4 regions of the Pseudoalteromonas sp. TB41 genome follow, and region 1 is predicted to be linked to each of the others. Evidence: predicted binding sites of a transcription regulator. Region 1 holds the regulator's gene; each other region holds the start of a gene.
What was found. The regulator LexA, encoded in region 1, represses DNA repair genes until DNA is damaged. The targets are predictions, from matches to a motif close to TACTGTATNNNNATACAGTA.

Region 1 (5,928 bases):
TTAGCCGTGTTAAAAGAGGCGCTAGCGCGAATTAATCATAAGCATACCAGCTTAAATATTTTACCTGAGCATTATCCTATTGTGGGCGCACATTTAATCGGTACGTTAAAAGAGCTTATTCCTGAGCAGTTTACTGCCGATGTTGAATATGCGTGGCGCGAAGCCTACGGTGTACTTGCTGATATTTGTATTACCGAAGAAGCGGCATTGTATGCGCACAGTAAAAACAACCATGGTGGCTGGGCAGGCACGCGCCAGTTTGAAATTACTGATAAACATATTGAATCTGAATTCGTAACTAGTTTTACGCTGACACCTGTGGATGGTAAAGCAGTTATTACCTACAAGCCAGGACAGTACATTGGCATTAAAGTTAAGCCTGAGGGCGCAGAATATGAAGAGATCCGCCAGTATTCTATTTCGCAAAAGAGCAATGCTAAAAACTATCGTATTAGCGTTAAAAAAGAGTGCCAACCAAAGCCTGGCGTGGTGTCTAATTATTTACACTCACTAGAGCAAGGCGCACGAGTAGAGTTATACCCGCCAGCGGGAGACTTCATTTTAAAAAATGAGGCAACTCCAGTGGTACTTATTTCAGCAGGCGTTGGCCAAACCCCGATGATGGCGATGCTTCAAACGCTACTTAGTGGTGATAAAAATCAAGCGATTAGTTATTTGCACGCATGTGAAAACAGCCGCGAATTTTCATTTAAAGGGTATTTAGCGCAGCAAACGGCAATGCATCCACAGCTAAAAACATTTACTTGGTTTAATCAAGGTGGCGAGGAGTGTGATTTCACTGGGTTAATGGATTTAACGGTGCTTGAGACATCATTACCTATTAGCGAAGGGGCATTTTATTTGTGTGGACCAGCATCATTTATGGCTTACGTAAAAGGCCAGCTACTTGATTTAGGTGTGCAAAGCTCAAACATTCACTACGAAATATTTGGACCACACCAAGCGTTATAGGTTAATTAAAAGCGTGTGTTACACGCTTTTAATTTAAACTTACAGCTTTTTACTATTTGTGTTAGCAGCATAAGCTTGTTGTTGCCAAGCATTAAATAGCTTTTGTTGTTTAGCTGAAATTTTTAAACCATACGTTTTTTGCATGTAAGCGTACGCATCGGCAATGCGTTTACGTGCATGAACAGGCGGTTCAACAACACGTTGTTTAAAATTAACTTTAACCTCACAGCGACCATATTGCGTCGCGTTTTGGGCTAACATGCCAAAGCGGTAGTTTGAGCGATCGGCGTTAATTTCACCAATTGCAGGGGCTAAATTGTTTATATCGGCTTCCATCATGCGAAACTTAGCGCTAACTTTGCGGCAGTTTTTACGCCCACCATCTTGCCAACATTGTAACTGGTGACCAAATTCCCATGCAGGGACAATATGTTCCCATTCAATTCGCAGGGCACGTTGATTTACTTTGCCTGAGCGGGTTAGTGTGTTGCGAGGCACGTAGCCACAATGGGTAGGGTCGGGTACCAACTTTTTGCCTTGTTTTTTTATATCGCAACCACAATAAATACTTTTAGCGTTTTCGGGAAGGGTATTAATTAAGTGCTTTTTGGCACTCGAAAACCGCGTAAATTGTTCGCCCATTGCTGAAAAACAAGCACAGCAAGCCAACAAAGCTAAAATAAACCGAATCATATCCATCACATACGTGAACTACAGGAGCGGCTAGTTTAAGGCCTAGAATAAAAAAGTAAACTGCCGCCGGCATGCTTTAATTTTAATTTGCGTATTTTGTAGAGGGCGTTTTTGAGGAGTAAATAGTGGGCAATATTCAGAGGCTAACGCTAAAAATGCGTTAATGAGGTAATTCCTGCGTTGTTGATTTGGTATAACGGTAAAACTGCGTTAAAGTTTGCAATGAAATTAATAGAGGGTAAAAACGAGATAATGTCGGAAATTCAATTTTTAAATGTAGATCTAGAGCTTGAGTCAAAGCAAGATATTAGCGTATTAGTTGCTGATTTAAAAAAGGTCGCAACTATTTTACATTATGATAAAGACGAATACCGTCAACTTGCTCGCATTGAGGTTGCAGGTGAAATAACCACGCCAGATAAAGCGATTAATCACTTGTGTGAGTTAATCGAGTCGTGTTCACGCAATGCATTAAAGCAATGGTTGAGTTGTTCACGCAGAACTTTCGATATTGGGTTTGAGTCTGGCACTTCGCCAAAATGCTTTAACCAAGCCTTACATGCAGATACCTTGTTACGTATATCTGCAATTGGTGCAGGCGTAGAAATTACTATTTACCCTCTCGAAAAGTAATTTAACTTCAACCTTGGTTAATTGACTTACTAGCCTTTTCGCTCAACTACGGCTGCGGTCATACGTGATACGCAGCAAAGCTCATTGCGGCTATTGGTTATTTTAATATCCCAAACCGAGCTGCGCTTGCCGATATGATAAGCTCTCGCTGTGGCCGTTAATGTGCCATTGCGTGATGCCTTTAAATGACTTGCACTGATTTCTTGGCCAACACAATAAAATCGATTGAAATCAACCACAAAATTAGCGGCATAACTTGCTACTGTTTCAGCAAGCACCACATTTGCACCCCCATGAACGATACCCATAGGGTTATGATGCTCTGGAATTGCCGGCATAGTTGCCACTAAGTAGTCATCACCAATTTCACTGATCTCTATTCCCATGGTTTTCATGAGTGTCCCTTGGCCTGTAATACCTTGATCTAATTGCTTACAAAACTCTAATGTAATCGGTTGATGCCAAATACTCATGCTAGCTCCTTGGATAAGTAATTGAGAATTAAAATTTATTAATATGATAATGCGTTGCTAATAATTACATTTATCACCCTGCTTTTAAAGTAGGTTATTGTTTGATGATAACGGCATATAAGGCATTAATTTATATTTGCGATTTTTAAATAACTGTATATACTCACAGTTAATTGTACTGTATGGAAAACCAGTTGTATGCGACCATTAACGAAACGCCAAGCGCAAATACTCGAACTCATTAAAGTGTTTATTAAAGACACTGGTATGCCTCCTACACGTGCCGAAATTGCACAAACACTGGGTTTTAAAAGTGCGAATGCTGCAGAAGAACACTTAAAAGCACTGGCCAAAAAAGGTGTTATTAAAATGAAGCCAGGCGCGAGTCGGGGCATTCAGCTTGTTGAAGAAGAGGAGCCAGAGCAGTTGGGCTTGCCTTTAATTGGCAGGGTTGCTGCCGGTGAGCCAATATTGGCGCAACAGCATGTAGAAAGCCACTGTAAAATTGACCCTTTAATGTTTAAACCTGCGGCCGATTTTTTATTGCGTGTTAACGGTATGAGTATGAAAGACATTGGTATTATGGATGGTGATTTACTTGCTGTGCATAAAACCCAAGTTGCCGAAAATGGACAAGTTATTGTTGCCCGTGTTGACGACGATGTAACCGTGAAGCGTTTAGAAAAAGCGGGCAGAAAAGTACTCTTACATGCTGAAAATGATGAGTTTTCAGCTATTGAGGTCGATTTAGAAAATGAGTCGTTCAATATTGAAGGCTTAGCGGTAGGTGTTATTCGTAACGCTGACTGGATGTAGTATTAAAGCATAATTTAGCGCTTAATAGTGATTAGGCGCTGGGTTTGTTAGCAGCACAATGTCTAACTTATCAAATGTATGACTATATGTTGTTAAGTGCTTCTCCTATCATAAATAAAATCACTAAATACTTTATAAATAAACAAATTTACTCTGCTTTTTTAAGTTAACAATTTTTTATATTTCTATCCTGTAATTTCAATACACCCCTTACTAAACCTGACTCTTAGATTAATTGCCTGACTAGTTGCTATTTTTTTAGCTGCGCATTTTAAAAAATACACCTTGTTTATTTTTCATACTCACCTTGCTTATTGTTTATTTTTTAACTAGTTATTAAAGAGCTGGAATAAAAATAACTCACAGCTTAGTCGTTTTGAGAACACACATTTACTAAATCCAGCACCCTTATAAAAAATAAAAATAACGAATAGGCGTTTAAGCCGTATGCCTCTTCGCTTTGCGTCAGCAATAGCATCAAAGGAGCCGTCACATGGGTAAGCTGAGTTCTTCCTTGTGGCTTATATTGTTTGTTTTTTCGCAGAATGTGCTTGCTAATAGCCAATATAATATGCGTAAAGGCGTAACCGATATAAGTAATAATGTATACCAACTGCACATGACTATTTTTTTAATATGTTGTGTGATTGGGGTGATCGTGTTTGCCATTATGTTTTGGGCACTCATTCATCATCGCAAATCTAAAGGGGCTGTCCCTGCCCAATTCCATGAAAGCACCAAAGTAGAAATACTGTGGACTGCGATCCCTTTTGTCATATTAATTGTTATGGCCATTCCTGCGACTAAAACCTTAATTGCCATGGAGGATGCCAGCAAAGCTGATCTCACCATTAAAATTACAGGCTCACAGTGGAAGTGGCATTACGAGTATATGGGGGAGGACGTTGAGTTTTATTCCATGCTAGCTACACCTCAAAATGAAATAACCAACCTTGCTGATAAAAACCCGAATTATTTGCTCGAGGTCGATAAACCGCTGGTACTACCAATTAATCAAAAAGTACGTTTTTTAATGACTTCAGATGATGTTATTCACTCATGGTGGGTGCCTGACTTTGCCGTTAAAAAAGATGCAAACCCTGGGTTTATTAACGAAACATGGACCAATATTAATGAGGTTGGTACTTACCGTGGGCAGTGTGCAGAGCTTTGCGGTAAAGATCATGGTTTTATGCCTGTTGTGGTAGAAGTTAAAACAGAAGAAGACTTCAAAACGTGGTTAGCAGAGGCTAAACAAGCCAAGCAAAAAGCAGCTGAAGCAGACGCTGCGTTATTAGACCAAGTAGTACCAAAAGAAGAGTTAATGGCACTGGGTGAGCAAGTTTATATGGCGAGCTGTGCTGCGTGTCACCAACCAACTGGTTTAGGCCTGCCAGGTGTTTTTCCTGCACTTAAAGGTAGCCCAATAGTGGTAGGTGATATCAAAGGTCATATCGATATTTTACTTTATGGTAAACCAGGTACAGCGATGCAGTCTTTTGCAAAGCAATTATCTATTAAGCAGATAGCAGCCGTTATTACTTATAAGCGTAACGCATGGGGTAATGACACCGGAGAGGTAATTCAACCAAGCGAAATACAAGCGGCACTGGATGCTGATGGGGAGGCTAAATAATGAGTAGCATTGCAGAACAACCTAACACCAATGAGGCTCATCATGCCCACCAACCCGCTACTGGCTTTAAGCGCTGGTTATTTACAACCAACCATAAAGATATCGGAAGCTTATATTTAATTTTTTCCCTCACCATGTTTTTGATTGGTGGAGCAATGGCCATGGTGATCCGTGCTGAGCTATTTCAGCCGGGTTTACAGTTAGTTGATCCACACTTTTTTAACCAAATGACCACAGTGCATGGACTGATCATGGTATTTGGTGCAGTAATGCCTGCATTTACTGGATTGGCAAACTGGATGATCCCGCTAATGATTGGTGCGCCAGATATGGCATTACCGAGAATGAACAACTGGAGTTTTTGGATTTTACCGTTTGCGTTTTTAATTTTGTTAGCGTCATTGTTTATGCCTGGTGGTGGCCCTGCATTTGGTTGGACCTTTTACGCCCCGCTTTCCACCACTTATAGTAACGACAACACAGCAATGTTTGTATTTGCGGTACACATAATGGGTATCAGTTCGATTATGGGTGCCATTAATGTGGTGGTTACTATAGTGAATATGCGTGCTCCGGGGATGACGTGGATGAAACTGCCGTTATTTGTGTGGACATGGTTGATCACGGCTTTTTTACTTATTGCGGTTATGCCGGTACTTGCTGGTGCAGTTACTATGGTACTCACCGATAAATACTTTGCGACCA
Region 2 (5,928 bases), on a different contig from region 1:
GCAAATAATACGATTATGCACAGGCGTTAATTTTTTAAAGTGTGCTGGTAAATGAAAACGTGCATAGAGACTTATAAAAGACAGCAGCACTGCAACAACAATTGAAGTGCCAAACCATATTGGATCATAACGAAGTAAAGGACTTAATTGCATCGCGGCCATACCGCTGTAATGCATGGTGCCAACACCCGCGCCAAATAAAAGAGAGCTTAGAATTAAATTGATAATACGAGGGTGAGAGCTATATGTTTTCAAACAAGAAAAAGCAATGGTACATGCCAGTAAAGCCGGTATAAACGACACAAAAGTGAGTGTGGGGTCGTATTCAATTGTAGTGCACAAAGAAAATGCGAGCATAGCAATAAAGTGCATGCTCCAGACCCCTCCGGCAAGGACTAAGGCAGCGGTTATATTGGCTAACTTTCGATAAGATTTAAAATGTGTATTATTTGCTAAATCGATAACGTGCAAAGAAAAATAAGCTGCAAAAATTGCGGTGAGGATAGATAGTGTCACTAAACTTGGGTCGTATACACCATTAATAATTAGGCTTGGATCTGGTTCGTTTATAAAAAAATTAGCTAACATCAATCATTCACATAATAACTCTTAAATTCAGTCTAATATAAAATACAATAATAATCACAAGGTATTGAGTTATAAATTACAAAAGTAACGTAAGTGTTTTAAGCTCTAAACCATACTATTTATTGAGTAGCACTAAATGCATTGTTATTAAAATGGCATTTAGTGAGGATTATTTATAGATTAGCCGTTATGGTACAAGGTAAAATAAAACCCAGTGGTTAATTATAAATAGGCAGCATTCATTGTTGGATTACACTTTAAAGCGTAGTAAGCGAAGAAAAACAGTGGCTATCAAAGTCGCACAACGTGAGCTTACGGTATATGCGCCCCATTTTGTAACGAAAACACAAATTAATGAATGGCTGTTAAGTAAACAGGACTGGATTGATGCTCAGTTACATAAGCAACAAATTCAAGCCGATACACGACAGTTTCCACTCAAAACCCAGAGTATTAAATTATTTAATGAAGCTGTAAATGTGCAATTTGAAAACGCAGCACGCACTCAATGGCAGCAGCACAATGAAAGCCAAACGCTGTTACTGAGTATTTCTTCACGTGTAAAGTATCAAACGCAAATGTATCAAAGTTTGCTAGAGCAGTTTCTGCATGAGAAATTAGAAAGTTATATTGAAATGCGAGTTAACGATTATTGTCAGCTGATGGGTGAAAAGCTACCGAGTAATATTCGTATTCAATTGTATAAATGTCGCTGGGGTAGTTGTAATCGCAGGCGTGAACTAACCTTCAACTTACACTTGGCAAGTGCACCGACATGGGTCATTGACTACGTGATTGTTCATGAATTAGCACATTTAAAATATTTAAATCACAGCGCTCAATTTTGGCAACGTGTGGGATTATTTTATTCAGATTATAAACAAGCAAGTAACTGGTTAAACAATCATGGTATGAGTTTACAGTGGGTATTTGAATAAAAAGAAATAAGGTAGAGAAGAGAAGTGGTGGAGGGAGCTGGATTCGAACCAGCGAAGGCTGAGCCGTCAGATTTACAGTCTGATCCCTTTGGCCGCTCGGGAACCCCTCCACACTAATTGTTATTGCATTTGGCCCCACTTAACTTAGCCTAAGAAAAGTGGTGGAGGGAGCTGGATTCGAACCAGCGAAGGCTGAGCCGTCAGATTTACAGTCTGATCCCTTTGGCCGCTCGGGAACCCCTCCAATGCAACGCGGCAGATAATAGCAAACTTCTTATTTAAGTAAAGAAAAAAGCTAAAGAAAATTCAAATTTAGCCGATAAATACTTATTAATTAGTTAAATAGGCTAAAGTCTATGCAGATTGGTGATTTGTTAATCACGGAGAGCCAGTTAAAAACGAGGCTTAACGAAAGTGTGCACGAAAACCGCCGAGGCGAGTTTGCACTTTTATTAGCAATGCTCTCTCACGATGCACTCGATTTTAGTGAATTCCACCTACCCAAAAGTGACACTAAGCATTATCATGCCGATGAAGATGCTCTGCGTAAACAATTTGGCGCAGGTCCAAAGCAGCCATTAGCGCCAGATACCTTTAATATGTTAATTGGTAAAAATAACACAGAGCTTTTAGCAAAAATGGGAAGCGCTGTAGGGATGAGTGATATAAAGTTAACTCAGTGCTTAAAGCCTGAGCCATTTAATATTCGTGATGATAAAAACCACATTCCACTGACTGTCATTGATAACTGTGAATTAGCGGTACGTCGACGAATTCAAAATACCAACACCGAGCTATCAAACCCTCAAATGGATGCGGTGGCATTTTATGATGATTTACAAAATGAAGCTATCCACCAGCCATTACATTTGTTTAGTGCCTAATTATATGTGTTCAATTGCTGCTTTATACATGCCATTTGATTGTAATAAACTGTGTTTATAGTAGAAAGTAACTATTGGTTTTATAAGTGCTTTATTTTAATAACTGATTTAATATAAAAAAAGCATCCAAAATTTAAATGCAATTGCTATAATGGCGCAAATGGTATGACATTAAATGCCATTATCATTAAACCAAGGTAATTAGGAACGTAATGAAGAAAACATTCACGCTGAATCATGAGAAAATCAAATACCCTCGTATGGTTGATGCTGCAAAGCATGAAGTGAAAAAATATTTGAAAAGAGAACGTAATAAAACTTTACCTGTTGATGCCGACTACTGGGCATTTGATTGTAAGTTTGGTAACACGGCTGAAGAAGCCCAAGTGGTTCACGTTGCTGAAATTAACAATCACATCAGTGAAATTGAAAAGCAAGGTTTAACTTCTTTTTACTTAGAGATTTTAGCAAGACCTGCACAGCGTCAAGATTTCGATGAAGATGATGGCGAGTAAAACGCTAATTTGCGTTTAGTGTAGTTTTTGAAAATGGGCCTTGTGGCCCATTTTTTGTAGCTGAAGTTTATACACTATGACATTTTTTGTATTTTTTATTACTGCCACAAGGGCACGTATCATTACGTTTTACTTTAATATCGGCAACCGGTGTAATCTCACCATTAAGGTATCGCCATTGTCCATCTTCTTTAATAAACCTTGAATTTTCTGCCAACTCGCAATATAAATCTTGATAAAAGTAGTGAGCTTTAAATGTAACAAATCCTGTTTCATCATTATAACCAGAGTCTAATACGGTTAAGTTTATAAAACGGCAACTATTTGCAAAATCTTTAATTTCTGAAATTGAGTTTTCAGCTTGTTTTTCTTTTGCATAACTTTCACGAACAAAAACCGCGTTTTTAACAGCATAAGCACTGTAGCGTGCACGCATAAGTTGCTCTGGTGTGTGTGGCTGTTTGGTTTTTAAATGAAAAGGCTCGCAGCAATCAGCATAAGGTTGCTGACTGCCACAAAAACATAATAGGGCGTTAGAAGTCATGATAAATGTACTGTGTATTAAAACGCTAGTTTATCAAGCTTATTGCGTAAGTGAAATCTCAGGGTGAGCGCTTTTTTTGCTAAAGCAATACAACTTAGTGCGCGTATGGCTCAAGTTTAATGATAACTGCGACAGTTGTTGGTTATTTATTATGTCAGTCCAGGTGATCACCGCGGCAAAATTTCCATTGTGAAGTGCAGAACTTAAAACATACTCTAAATTAACTAAATGCTTTTGACGAATAACCAGCAATTTACTGGTATCAATTGAGCATGAATCAAGTAGCGCTTTGCTCGGTACGTTATCTGGTGCTATTAACAGTGTCCATGCGTTTAGGCTGTTGTATTGGTGTAATACTTTTAATAACTCAAACGTTGCTGAAATTTCATCTTCAATTTGTACAACGTTAACACAATCTGATTGGTCATCTTGTTGATAGCTTTTAACTGTTCTTAGGGTAATTGGCTGTAACATAATCTTCTCACTCACTGGGTTTTTATACAGTACATTCATACAGTAGTTTATACAGTTGTTTGGTGCAAGTGTTTTTTGCTATTTTTTTGTACAGTTATTCATCTTAAAACGCGACAGTTATTATAAATATACAAATAATCTATATATAACAAAGGTTTAATTTTTATTGGAAATTAATCCCCACAGAATTAATTTTAAGGCTGGGAGCAAATAAATACAGATGAACAGGGGGTATACAGTAGTTTAAATTAATTAAGCGTGCTTGCTTTGGGTTTATAAACGCTTAATTAATTTACAGGTAAATGAGTTGCTGCGCAGTGAAATTATTTTTCGCTACTAGAGGGGATCAAATGTGAAAATTGTAACTGATGAATTTGTTCATACAGGCTGGCTGCGTAGCATTGAGCATCTTTAAGTCGTTTGGTACTAATATGTTTTCGTATATCGCTCATTGCTTCTATGGCGGGTTCATAGCCTTGACTACTGGCTAAGCTAAGCCACGCAGCACCATGAAATACACTTTGCGGCACACCTTGTCCTTTTATAAAAAACAGCCCTAAATAAAACTGCGCGCGATAATTTCCTGCCATTGCTGCCAAACGCATCCATTTTGCGGCTAAGGCGCCTTGTTCATTTTTAAGGTAATAAAGGGCTTTATTTAATGTGTCTTGATCGGTGTTTTTAGAGCTCGCAGGGAGATTTGCATCGCTTGGTTGCGTTACAAAAGAAAGAATGTTGTCTAATTGTTGCTCTAAGTCTTGGCCACTTGGTGTCGTTTTGATCATGCTACTTCGTTTGTTATTTTAATCACTTAGCTAGTTTAGTATATAGCAAGGTAAAATGTCCTGTAAAAAGTTATTTTTATGCTAAAATCTCGCCACTTTTTACAACCACAAGTTTATTATGCTCGAAGCCTTATTCAAAATCCGTGCAAATGATTCTTCGGTTCGCCGTGAATGTATTGCCGGTATGACTACATTTATTACGATGGTTTATATCGTATTCGTAAACCCAGCTATGCTTGCAGAAGCCGGTATGGACCAAGGTGCTGCTTTTGTTGCCACCTGTATTGCTGCTGCAATAGGGTGTTTTATTATGGGTTTGTGGGCCAATTATCCACTGGCATTGGCACCGGGTATGGGATTAAATGCATTTTTTACCTATGGTGTTGTATTAGGTATGGGTTATAGCTGGCAAGCTGCGTTGGGTGCGGTATTTATGTCAGGGTGTATATTTTTAATTCTAAGCTTATTTAAGGTGCGAGAGTGGATTATTAATGCAATCCCTTTGGTGCTCAAGCAAGCAATAGCAACGGGGATTGGCGCATTTTTAGCTCTCATCGCACTTAAAAGTGCCGGTATTATTGTATCAAGTCCTGCAACACTGGTGCAGTTGGGTGATATTACCTCGCCTGGTCCTTTATTGGCTATTTTCAGCTTTTTTGTTATTGCTGCACTGCTTTATCGCGATTTTAAAAGTGGCGTACTGATTAGTATTTTACTAGTCACCGCGATTGCTGTGTCTATGGGGTTAGTGGAGTATCATGGTGTTATTGCTATGCCACCTTCTATCATGCCGACCTTTATGCAACTGGACTTTAGTGCCGCGTTTGAACTGTCGATGTTGAGTGTTATTTTTGCGTTTTTATTCGTTGATTTGTTTGATACCTCAGGCACGTTAGTTGCGGTAACTCAGAAGGCTGGTTTAGCAGATAAAAAAGGCAATATGCCGCGTTTAGGTCGTGCATTAAGCGCCGACAGCACTGCAACCATTGCAGGTGCAATGCTCGGTACTTCAACAACCACGTCATACATTGAGTCTGTTGCAGGTGTATCTGTTGGTGGTCGAACGGGTTTGACCGCTGTGGTTGTGGGTTGCTGCTTTTTACTGATGATGTTTTTTGCGCCTTTAGCTCAAATGGTACCTGCATACGCAACCGCGGGAGCTATTTTATATGTATCTGTATTGATGCTACAAAACTTAAA
Region 3 (5,928 bases), on a different contig from region 1:
TTTGTTAGGGTGTAAGTTATCGTTTTGCATTAGCTCGCTTTTGCCTGCTACTTTAAGTACAAAAAACGGCATTAAATACGAGCCTGTGGCTTTGCTAACACTGGCAAAGCTATCGGTGAACATTTTACTGTAACGTGGGCCATAGTTAGGTGGAATATAAATTTCCATTAGCGCGGTTTGTGCATCTATTACTTGGCTTTTTTCAATTAGAGCGGTCAAGTTGTCTTGCATTTTAGTAACTGGAAAACCGCGTAGACCGTCATTAGCGCCAAGCTCTATGAGCACATGAGTTGGTTGATATTGCTCAAGTAATGCATCAAGTCTGCGCAGGGCGCCACCAGTGGTTTCACCGCTAATACTGGCATTAACTAAATTGATATTACGTTGCTCGGCATCGTATTTATCTTGTAACAATTGCACCCAGCCTTGTTCTTGTTTTAAGCCATAGGCTGCGCTTAAACTGTCACCAAGTATTAAAATCGTGTTGTTAGCTGCCGCAGTAAGCGGGTTAATAACTAAAAATAAAATAAATACAAAACGTAGGATTGAATGAGTCATATGTCAGCGCTTTCTCAATTAAATATAATTCAAGTAAATGGTTTGTCTAAAGTTGTATCTACCCTTGAAGGTGAGTTGTCCATCCTCAGCGACATCAGCTTTAATGTCAAGCACGGTGAGTCTGTTGCTGTTGTTGGCACGTCGGGCTCAGGTAAATCCACTTTATTAAGTTTATTAGCAGGGCTTGATACGGCAAGCAGCGGCGAAGTAATGTTAGATGGGGAGCCGCTGCACGAATTAGACGAAGAAGCGCGGGCCGCACTCAGAGCTGCAAAAGTTGGCTTTGTATTTCAGTCTTTTATGTTGGTACAAAGTTTAACTGCACTTGAAAACGTGATGCTACCAGCAGAGCTTGCAGGTAAAGAAGACGCCAAAGAACAAGCGCTCGCTTTGCTTGAAAAAGTAGGCTTAAGCCATCGGGTTGATCATTACCCGTCGCAGTTATCTGGTGGTGAGCAGCAGCGTGTTGCGATTGCCCGTGCGTTTGTGGGTTCGCCAAAAATATTGTTTGCCGATGAGCCATCAGCTAACTTAGATAGCAAAAATGGCCATATGATTGAGTCGTTATTATTTGATTTAAATAAGCAAAACGGAACAACCCTCATTTTAGTCACTCACGATGAAGCCTTAGCGCAAAAATGTGAACGCATTATTCAAATAGAGGCGGGGGAGCTGGTACAAAATTCAACAGAGGAAATGGCAAATGTGGGCTAAATTAGCGCTTAAACTATTTTCTCGTGAGTTTCGCCGTGGTGAACTAACCGTAATAAGCGCAGCCATTGCACTGGCGGTATTAACCGTACTTACCTTATCTATGGTAACTGAGCGAATTGCACAAAGTATTGCGCAAAAAAGCAGTGCATTTATAGCAGCAGATCGTGTTCTTGCCAGCAATCACGCCATAGATACCGCCTTTATAACCAAAGCAGAACAACAAAACTTACAAACTGCACAAATGGTGTACTTTGACACTATGCTGTTTGCAAACGATCAAATGCAGTTTAGCTCGGTAAAGGCTGCATCAAACAGTTACCCGCTTAAAGGCCAATTGAAAGTTAAGTCGGGTTTGAATGCTCAAACTGAGGTTGCACCCGGTGCGCCAAGCCCTGGTAACGTATGGTTAAGTGAGTCAGTTTTTTATAGCTTAAACATAAACGTAGGCGACCAAGTTGAATTAGGTGCCGCGTTATTTAATGTTGAAAAGGTGATTGTAGAAGAACCCGATGCGCCATTTAATGTGTTCTCTAGTAGCCGTAGGGTGCTCATAAACATAGATGATGTGGCAAAAACCGAAGTAATACAGCCAGGCAGTCGTGTATTTTACCGCCAGTTATATGCAGGTGATGAAAACGACATCAATAGTTTTTACGATTGGTTAAAGCCGCAACTCAAAGAAAACCAAAACTGGTATGGTGTAAAAGACCGCCAGTCTCCTATTTCAAATAGCTTAAACAGAGCCGAAAGTTTTTTATTGTTAGCAGGTTTGCTGGGCATTATTTTAGCTGCAGTAGCCATTGCGGTGTCAGCTAAACGTTATTGTGAGCGCCAATACGACCCTGTCGCAATGATGAAAACTTTAGGCGGCAGCCGCGATATAATCCGCAAAATTTACCTTATGCACTTATTAATGGTGTGTACCATGGCGGTAGTTGTTGGCCTTGCTATTGGTTACGGCTTACAAGAAGTTGCAACTGGTTACCTTGCAAAAAGCATGGGAACCGAACTGCCTATGGCAGGGTTTAAACCGTGGTTAGTGGCCATTAGCACCGGGGTTATTTGTGCGGTTATGTTTTCTATTAAGCCATTGTTAGATTTATTTGATATTCCACCACTTAGAGTGCTTCGCCGTAATTTAGGCGATCGCCTTGCGGTAAGTAAAATCCATTTAGGACTTAGCGCCTTAACGGTATTTTTATTAATGTGGTTATTTAGTAACAATATTAAAATTACCCTTATTTTATTTGCCTCAACGCTTGCGCTTATTTTAGTGTTGTTTTTAATTTCTAAATTAATATTTGGCGGGGGCCGAAAGCTTGGCTTAAAGCCAGGTAACAGCTGGTCGTTGGCTATTGCGTCTATTCAAAAACGTGCCAACGTTAACGCGGTGCAGCTAATCAGTTTTTCGCTAGCGATTAAATTACTGTTGTTTTTAATTGTGCTAAAAAACGACATTATTTCGGATTGGCAGTCTCAGTTACCAAGCGATGCACCTAATGCCTTTTTGGTTAATATTACGCAAAATGAGCTGGATCCGGTAAATGAATACTTAGCGCAAAAAGGCATTCAAGTGTCGGAGTTTTACCCAACGATTCGTGGCCGCGTGAATGCAGTAAATGGCGAAGCAGTAGCACGTGAAGTGTCATTGCAAGACAACGAGAAAAAAGACGAAGAAGCCCGCTCAGGCATTGGCCGCGAGCTTAACTTAACTTGGCTTGACGAAGTCCCTTCACAAAATGACATTATCGATGGCCAGTGGTTTGGCGATGACGCAGTAGCTGAGGCCTCACTTGAAGAGTCGATGATGAAGCGCCTTGATGTGAAAATGGGCGATACCCTCACGTTTTTAATTGGTGCGCAGTCGTTCGACGCTAAAATTACCAGTGTACGTAAAGTTAATTGGGCCACGCTTAAACCTAACTTTTTCATTATTTTAAGCCCTGATGTGTTGAACAGCTTTCCGGCCACGTATATTTCATCAGTACGTATTGAGCCTGAGCAAAAGCGCGATTTTAGCCAGCTATTGCGAGCATACCCTACTATTACAGCGATTGATGTAGACAACTTTGTTAGACAAATTCAATCGACTATTGAGCAAGTGTCGTTAGCTATTGGCTTTGTACTGGCTATTGTGGTGTTGTGTGGCGCGTTGGTACTTATATCGCAGGTGCAAGCAAGCTTAGGTGAGCGGATGCAAGAAATTGTGATACTGCGTACTTTGGGCGCTAAAAGCCGATTAATCAAAAATGCCACCTTGTATGAGTTTTTATTACTGGGCGGTTTAGCCGGACTGGTGGCTGCATTTTTCAGCGATATTGCGTTATTGATTGTTCAGCAGCAAATGTTTGATTTAGCGGGTAAGCTGCATCCTAATATTTGGATTATAGGCCCCGCTGCTGGCGGCGTGTTTGTAGCTGGGTTAGGCTATTTTATGATTGCCCGTACGCTTAAACAAAATACCCAAGGCTTAGTACGCGCATTGGCGTAAACTTTCCAGCCAAATAGCGTTTAAATGCCTACTTTTTAAGTAGGCATTTTTGTTTTTGCTTTGTACTGGTAATTTATACAGTGCTCTGGCATTATTAGCACTATTAATAAATAACAATAATGAGAGTGCTGTTTGGCCATAATTTTAGGGATCGATCCGGGCTCGCGTTTAACGGGTTACGGTGTGGTTGCGCATCAAGGTGCCAAGTTTTCATACTTAGGCAGTGGCTGTATTAAATTAGCCGATCATGACTTTCCCACCCGACTTAAAATGATTTACCAGGGCATTACGCAACTTATAGAGCAATTTTCGCCTGAAACATTTGCTATAGAAAAAGTATTTATGGCGCATAACCCTGATTCTGCTTTAAAGCTAGGTCAAGCCCGTGGTGCTGCGATTGTCGGTGCCTCTATGGCCGACTTACCGGTTTTTGAATACTCAGCACGGCAAATAAAGCAAGCCGTTGTGGGTAACGGTGGGGCAGATAAATCGCAAGTTCAACATATGGTTAAAAACATACTTAAACTGCCAGGTACGCCGCAAGCCGATGCGGCGGATGCGCTTGCAATTGCAATTTGCCATGCCCACTCTGAACAAAATTTAATAAAACTAGCGGGTAGCGCAAGCAAAACCGTTAGAGGACGTCTAAGGAAATAACAATGATAGGTCGCTTAAACGGCGTGTTAGTTGAAAAACAGCCCCCAGAAATACTCTTAGAAGTGAGCGGCGTTGGCTACGAAGTACAAATGCCAATGACCTGTTTTTACGATTTGCCTAAAGTAGGCGACAACGCCATTGTGTACACTCATTTTGTAGTACGCGAAGACGCACAGTTATTGTTTGGCTTTAATAATAAAACCGAACGTGCGTTATTTAGAGAGCTGTTAAAAGCCAATGGAGTAGGGCCTAAATTAGGCTTAGCCATTTTGTCGGGCATGTCGGCGCAGCAGTTTGTAAGTTGTGTAAACAATGAAGATGCCACTGCCTTGGTTAAACTGCCAGGGGTGGGCAAAAAGACCGCAGAGCGCTTAGTGCTCGAAATGAAAGACAGATTAAAAAATTGGGGTAATGACTTATTTACCCCATTTAGCGATAGCGCCGTAATAGAGCCTGCGAGCGATGCAACTATAGCCAATAATGCGGCCGATGATGCGGTTTCGGCATTAGTGGCGCTCGGTTATAAATTGCCACAAGCGCAAAAAGCAGTAAAATCAGTAAGCAAACCCGATATGTCGACTGAAGTTCTAATTAAAGAATCTTTGAAATCAATGCTGTGAGTAAATTATGATCGAAGCTGATCGCTTAATAGATGCTGCTGAAAAAACCAACGAAGACACCATAGACCGTGCTATTAGGCCTAAGTTACTGGCCGACTATCGTGGTCAGCCGCATGTTAAGCAACAAATGGAAATATTTATTGAAGCTGCGCGCAGTCGTAGCGAAGCGTTGGATCACTTATTGATATTTGGCCCACCAGGCTTAGGTAAAACCACGCTTGCTAATATTGTGGCGAACGAATTAAACGTAAATATTAAAACCACGTCTGGGCCTGTGCTTGAAAAAGCGGGCGATTTAGCCGCATTGCTCACTAACCTTGAAGAAGGTGATGTACTGTTTATTGATGAAATTCACCGTTTGAGCCCGCAAGTTGAAGAAATACTCTACCCGGCAATGGAAGATTACCAGCTCGATATTATGATAGGTGAAGGCCCTGCAGCGCGTTCTATTAAGCTTGATTTACCCGCATTTACACTCATTGGTGCAACTACCCGTGCGGGATCATTAACTTCTCCACTGCGTGACCGTTTTGGTATTGTGCAGCGCTTAGAGTTTTACTCTGTGGAAGACTTATCGCATATTGTGGGGCGCTCAGCGCATTATCTTAGTTTAGAAATGTGTGACGATGGCGCGGCCGAAATAGCCAAACGTTCGCGCGGTACGCCACGTATTGCAAATCGTTTATTGCGCCGAGTGCGCGATTACACCCAAGTAAAGTCAGACGGTACGGTTAATGCTGAGGTGGCCCAACAAGCCCTCGACATGATTGACGTTGATAAAAGCGGTTTTGATTACATGGATCGTAAATATTTACTCGCCATCATCGAAAAGTTTATGGGTGGCCCTGTTGGCCTTGACAACTTAGCCGCGGCAATAGGCGAAGAGAA
Region 4 (5,928 bases), on a different contig from region 1:
TGAATTTTTATTTGGTCAGACGTTTGTAATACTTAGCCTAGTGTTTGCAGGGCTTCGTTATTCTCTTCTTAGTTTAGCGATTGTAACTGGTTTTTTATTTTATCGCTGGGGGCATAGCTGGACCAGTGTTGTTTATGTACTTGAGCTATTTTGGCTTTATGTCTTTTGTTTAAAGCGTTCTAAGCCAATACTTCCTTTAGGCGCCGTATTTTGGTTTTTAGTGGGCTTACCACTGGTGTGGGTTTTGGGTCACTTTGTTATAGGCCTGCCTTGGCTCACACTTGTTGTGGCTGCCTCAAAATACTTAATCAATGCTATGATAGCGTTGGCTTTGGTTGACTTGGTGAGTATATTTGTCCCCCATGCAAGCCGAGCTTATCAAGGGCAGCCTCTGGCCCGAATATTAAGCTATGTTGTAAGTATAATTATTGCTTTAGTGGTTTTGATCACCAGTGCCTTTTTGGTTAATCAGCATTATTCGCGCTTAGAATACGAAGTAAACACTCAACTTAAAGAAAAATCTCGTTCGATCAGTGCCCAGCTGAGTGATTATTTATTGTTTCATAAAAGTGCCATGGTAATAACCAGTGATGCAATAAGTGCTGGGGTATCAATACAACAGCAGTTAGAGCGGCTAATGGAATTATATCCTGGCTTTGTAACTAGTCTATATGCCAGCTCTGAAGGTTATGTCGAGAAAAGTATGCCGAGTGAATTACTCAGTGGTTTGAGTCAGAGTCAGCGTTATATTAATGATCGTCCTTATTTTGCTCAAGCTCAGCAGTTCCCGTTGGGCTACATCAGTGGTGTTTTTCAAGGCAGAGGATTAGGCGATCAACCCATTGTAGCGCTTTCCGCCCCGATTTATAAAAATGATGAGTTTTATGGGGTCGTTGAGGGATCACTTAAGCTAGATCAATTAGAGCGGTTTATACCAAATTTATTTGAATATAATGGGGATTTACTTGTTCTAGATGCAGATAAAAAAGTGGTATTTAGTTCGTTAAGCCAGTTTGCTGCGCTCAGTGATTTTAAGCAGCAGGAACTTAGTCTTCAAAGCCTCAGTGGCAATCAACTTTTTCGCTCAAATGATAACGAGATGTACCATACAAATCAGTATGTTGACGACAACACAGGTTGGCAGGTTATATCGTTATATAATCGTAAACATTTAACTATGGTGGTAGTGGCTGCATGGTTGCCTACTATGTTATTAGGATTATGCTCTATTGCACTAGTGGTTTTATTTATTCATAAATTTACCCATTTGTTGGTTAAACCCATCATAGAGCTCACTCATTTAATTAATAGCTTTAGTAAAACTAAAAAACACGTATTTAATACAGATTCTAGTTGGTATGAAGTGCTGCAACTACAGCAACAATTTGAAATGTTGGGCAATGCACTACAACACTCAATTAAAAGTTTGCAAACTTCTAATGTAAAAAATGAAGATCTCAATAAACAGCTTAGTCATTTTAATCAGCAATTAGAAGAGAAAGTCGCAGAGCAAACAACTGAATTAACACAAGCAGTTAAACTCGCCAATGAAGCAAATATTGCTAAGTCACAATTTTTAGCAAACATGAGTCACGAACTTCGAACACCTATGAATGGCATATTAGGTATGGGAGAGGTTTTGCTTCGAGATCAGTCCTTAAGTACCGAACAAAAGGAGTTGTTAATCACACAACAAAAAAGTGCAAAAAACTTGCTTAATATTCTTAACGATATTTTAGATTTTTCTAAAATTGAAGCAAATGCCATGGAGTTAAATATTAAGCCTACGCAGCTAACTCCATTTATCGAAAATATACGTTCTTTATTTTCCTCTATTGTTGCTGCCAAAGAGGTAGAATTTACGGTTATTCAATCTAAGAATTTGCCACTGTGCATTAGTGTTGATGAATTACGCTTAAATCAGGTGATCATTAATTTACTCTCTAATGCGTATAAATTTACGCAGCAAGGCTTTGTGAATTTGTCGTTTGATTATCACGATAATAAGCTTCAAGTTAGCGTTGAAGATAGTGGCATTGGTATTGCGAAGGCACAGCAATCACTGTTATTTAGCGAATTTACTCAAGCTGATGTGGGCGTTGCTCGTAAATATGGGGGAACAGGGCTCGGGTTGGCTATTTCTCAAAAGCTGATAAAAATGATGGGCGGTGAAATTCAGTTAAACAGCGAAGAGGGTAAAGGTAGTACGTTTGCGTTTAGTATTAGTGCACCAGAGTCAGCAGACGCTCCCTCAACCTTACCTAAAAAAGCAGCTTTGCAACCAAATCTGCTGGGTAAGCACATACTGTTGGTAGAAGATAATGCGATAAATCGGCAGGTTATTTCAAAAATGTTGGAGCCGACTAAAGCTGTGGTTGTTATGGCCGAGGATGGTATTAAGGCTCTTGATGTATTAAAAGAGCAATCGTTTGATTTGATTTTAATGGATTGCCAAATGCCTAACATGGATGGTTATGAATGCACACGTACGATTAGAGTTATGGAACTTAAAACAGGTTGGCGAGTGCCTATAGTAGCGATTACGGCTAATGCCTATGAAGAAGATAAACAGCGATGCTTAATAGCCGGTATGGATGACTTTATTGCCAAACCAATTAATAGTGATGATTTATACACTGTGATTGGTAATATACTCAGTTGATAATGGTTCAACAGGCAAAAGCTTACACCGTGCCAGAGAGTATTCGCTTGCCAAATGGTTAAATGTATCTAATTAGTTTTATGAGCAGAAAGATAATAGGACGGAGGATTAGCCTGAGTAAACTAATGGCAAGTCGATGCTACTCAGGCTAAGTAATTACATTGACTCTAATTTCATACCGCGTGTTTCTTTGATGTATTTGACCACAAAAAATACACTAATAAATGCCGATAAGGCATAAAAGCCATAAGCGCCAGCTAAACCAATACTACCTAGCATGATAGGGAAGGTCATAGTAATAGCAAAGTTAGCTATCCACTGCGCACTAGCAGCAACTGCAAGCGCGGCGCCGCGAATGCGGTTATTAAACATTTCACCAAGCAGTACCCACACAATTGGGCCCCAGCTTAAACCAAAAAATACCACAAACAGGTTAGCCATTATTAAAGCAAAGGTACCCATATTTTCGCTAAGTGCTAACTTGCCCGCTTCATCAAGGCCTGCACTGCCAAAGGTGTAGGTAAGTGCACTTAAACTAATAAACATACCTATACTACCTACCAGTAACAATGGCTTACGTCCCACTTTATCAACTAAAGCAATAGCAATAAAAGTAGACAAAATATTAGTGGTACCCGCAAGCACGTTTATAAACAGTGATTGTGATTCATCAAAACCAGCGGCTTGCCAAAGCTCTGAACCGTAATAAAATACCACGTTAATACCAACAAATTGTTGAAACACTGACAAGGCCACACCCACCCAAACAATAGGGTGTACCTTTTTACTGCCATCGATAAATAAATCGCGAATACTTGGTTTTTTATCGCTTTTCAGAGACTGCTTTACGTCATTGATTTGCGCATCAGCATCATCGTTTGAAATTTTATTAAATACAGTTTTAGCGTGTTTAAGCTTGCCTTGTGCGACTAAGTAACGCGGTGACTCAGGAATAAAAAGTACGCCAATTAAAAATAAGCCTGCAGGAACAAGTTCAGCCCAAAACATCCAGCGCCATGCGGCTAAATCTAACATTAAAATACCTTCGGCACCGCCAGCGGCGTTAGCAATTAGGTAATTACTTAAAAAGGCTGCGAATAAACCAAGTACGATAGCGAGTTGTTGTAATGTCGCTAAACGACCACGTAAACTTGCTGGTGCTACTTCTGCAATATAAGCAGGTGCTAAAACAGAGGCTGCCCCTATGCCTAATCCGCCAAATAAGCGGTAAAAAATAAACTCAGCAGAACTATCGGCAACCCCAGAGCCAAAAGCGCTGACTGCAAATATAATGGCAGTGACAATCATAATAGCGCGACGGCCAAATTTGTCAGCTAATGGGCCAGCAGCTAAAGCCCCCAGCGCACAACCTAATAATACAGATGCAACATTAAAACCAGTTGCAACACTGCTTGAGTTAAATGTATTACCTAATGCCGATACGGTGCCGTTTATAACGCCCGAATCGAAACCAAATAAAAAGCCACCAATAGCGGCAATGGCCGATATAAAAATAACATATAAAAGCGAGCACTTAGTCTGTGCGCTATGCTCACCTTTAGTTGCATGCTGTGTCGTCATGTTGTTCAATCCTAATTTTTATTATGTGTAATGAAGTTAAAGTAGCACTAAATTTGCTGGCAACCTTAGCACAGAGTGATCACGCTAAAAAAGATATTTCAATAGTAATACGTATGCATAAAAATTTATTGGGTTGATAAAAATAACGAGATACTAGATACTGTTTTTATATACAGTGTGGGCGGTTTTATGAAAAAAGAGTTACCAGCGAAATATTATTTGGCACATTTTAGAGAGCTATTAACGTTTGTGAGCGAGAAATGCATGCATTTACTCGAGCAAAAGCATATTTCATTTATTAGTAAAATAAATACGCTCGACGAGCAGAGCCAGTGTATGTTGGCGCGCATTTATTCTCGTAAGCCTTATTTAGTTCAAACCCAATCATTAAACTACGAAGAAATTAGTTCGCCATACCAAGCACTTTTTAAATTAAAAGCGGCAAAGTTAATTGTAGAACCCTCTAATAAAGATCATAGGCAACTACTAAGTCACCTAACAAAACCGGCCTTAATAGAGCTGCTAGAAAAGCAAGAACAACCACCATTATTTAAAAAAAGCGCTGCTAAAAGTAACTTAGTTGAAATAGCTAGTTCATTCTTTGAATCTAAGCCAGAGTGTCTTGCACACTTATATAATCAGTACGTGATAAATAATAGAGAAGAGTATTACGAGTATTTTGAATTTTTATATATCGGCAGGCTCAGTGCAGGCGATATTAATCATCAAAATCGATTTGTACTGCGAGATTTAGGCGTAACACCTGTTAGGCAAGAGCATAGTGAAAGCTTGTCGCGCTTTGATTCAATAGAGGAAGCGCAGTCTAACTATGCATTAAACCGTTTGCGACTAACGCTTAAAAATACAAAAGATGACAATGAAAGAGAGGTACTAGCAAAGCAGCTAATAAATGAAGTAGCGTTGGGGGTTATTGCACAAGAGTTAAAAAACAAGTTACTGGTTATACTTTATAAGCAACTAAAAGCAACTAACCCAACACTTGCGTTTGATGTACTTAATGCTTGCGAAGACGATGCACAAGCCTTAGAAATTCAAATAAGGGAGCAATATCGACAAGGCAATAAGCAATGGGTAAAAAAGCAGCTTGAGCAAATTATAGAAAACCCGCTCACCGATGAGTTACTGTACTTTGCGGATGACTTTTTAATGCGCAAATTTAACAAGCAAACACGCTCACGGCTTAGTGAAATGTTAGCCAGTACACGCTGTATTATAGAAGTTGATGAACTTTACCGTGGCGATGTTGAGTTAGGTGTAAGTGATCACTACACTCGCCAAGGTAAACACGTTTTTTATACTGAGAATACCTTGTGGCAAAGCTTATTTGCGCTGGTTTTTTGGCAGGAACTTTTTATTGAAACCCCAACCCCACCCTGCAATGAATTTGATATTTTCCCACAAGCGTTAAAAACAGACTCCTTTTACTTAAATCAATCCTCACAAATAGAAGCGCGGCTGGCTGCGTGTAATAGTACCCCCAAATTGCTGCGTTTAGTGTGTAACCATGCCGCGAAGTATTATGAGCAACCAAATGGCTTATTTAGGTGGCACCCAGATGTTTTAAAGCCAGTAGAGATGCTTATATTAAATAGCCCAATAACGGCTTTACTTCAGCATTTAAAAAATATGGCAAAAAACTACCGACAATTAAAAGATGGTTATCC

Region 2: L641_RS0103425 (SulA-like leucine-rich domain-containing protein) is a predicted target of LexA. The motif match lies at 3,969-3,988, and genes of this name have one in related genera.
Region 3: ruvC (crossover junction endodeoxyribonuclease RuvC) is a predicted target of LexA. The motif match lies at 3,827-3,846, and genes of this name have one in related genera.
Region 4: L641_RS0107500 (exonuclease domain-containing protein) is a predicted target of LexA. The motif match lies at 4,402-4,421, and genes of this name have one in related genera.

What each region holds. Positions count from the first base shown of each region.
Region 1 is NZ_AUTH01000085.1:28,016-33,943, forward strand. It holds gene hmpA (NO-inducible flavohemoprotein) at 1-972, shown strand, start outside; gene L641_RS0113585 (endonuclease) at 1,012-1,665, opposite strand; gene L641_RS0113590 (hypothetical protein) at 1,918-2,298, shown strand; gene L641_RS0113595 (PaaI family thioesterase) at 2,328-2,771, opposite strand; gene lexA (transcriptional repressor LexA) at 2,970-3,587, shown strand; gene coxB (cytochrome c oxidase subunit II) at 4,081-5,223, shown strand; gene ctaD (cytochrome c oxidase subunit I) at 5,223-5,928, shown strand, end outside.
Region 2 is NZ_AUTH01000020.1:52,844-58,771, forward strand. It holds gene L641_RS0103390 (PAS domain S-box protein) at 1-588, opposite strand, end outside; gene L641_RS0103395 (SprT family zinc-dependent metalloprotease) at 834-1,526, shown strand; tRNA gene L641_RS0103400 (tRNA-Tyr) at 1,552-1,636, opposite strand; tRNA gene L641_RS0103405 (tRNA-Tyr) at 1,686-1,770, opposite strand; gene L641_RS0103410 (VC2046/SO_2500 family protein) at 1,883-2,410, shown strand; gene L641_RS0103415 (DUF6172 family protein) at 2,623-2,925, shown strand; gene L641_RS0103420 (YchJ family protein) at 2,993-3,469, opposite strand; gene L641_RS0103425 (SulA-like leucine-rich domain-containing protein) at 3,509-3,943, opposite strand; gene L641_RS0103430 (sel1 repeat family protein) at 4,267-4,728, opposite strand; gene L641_RS0103435 (NCS2 family permease) at 4,847-5,928, shown strand, end outside.
Region 3 is NZ_AUTH01000122.1:49,249-55,176, forward strand. It holds gene L641_RS0121870 (arylesterase) at 1-558, opposite strand, end outside; gene L641_RS0121875 (ATP-binding cassette domain-containing protein) at 559-1,272, shown strand; gene L641_RS0121880 (FtsX-like permease family protein) at 1,262-3,763, shown strand; gene ruvC (crossover junction endodeoxyribonuclease RuvC) at 3,896-4,420, shown strand; gene ruvA (Holliday junction branch migration protein RuvA) at 4,423-5,040, shown strand; gene ruvB (Holliday junction branch migration DNA helicase RuvB) at 5,048-5,928, shown strand, end outside.
Region 4 is NZ_AUTH01000052.1:895-6,822, forward strand. It holds gene L641_RS0107485 (response regulator) at 1-2,662, shown strand, start outside; gene L641_RS0107490 (sugar porter family MFS transporter) at 2,819-4,243, opposite strand; gene L641_RS0107500 (exonuclease domain-containing protein) at 4,433-5,928, shown strand, end outside.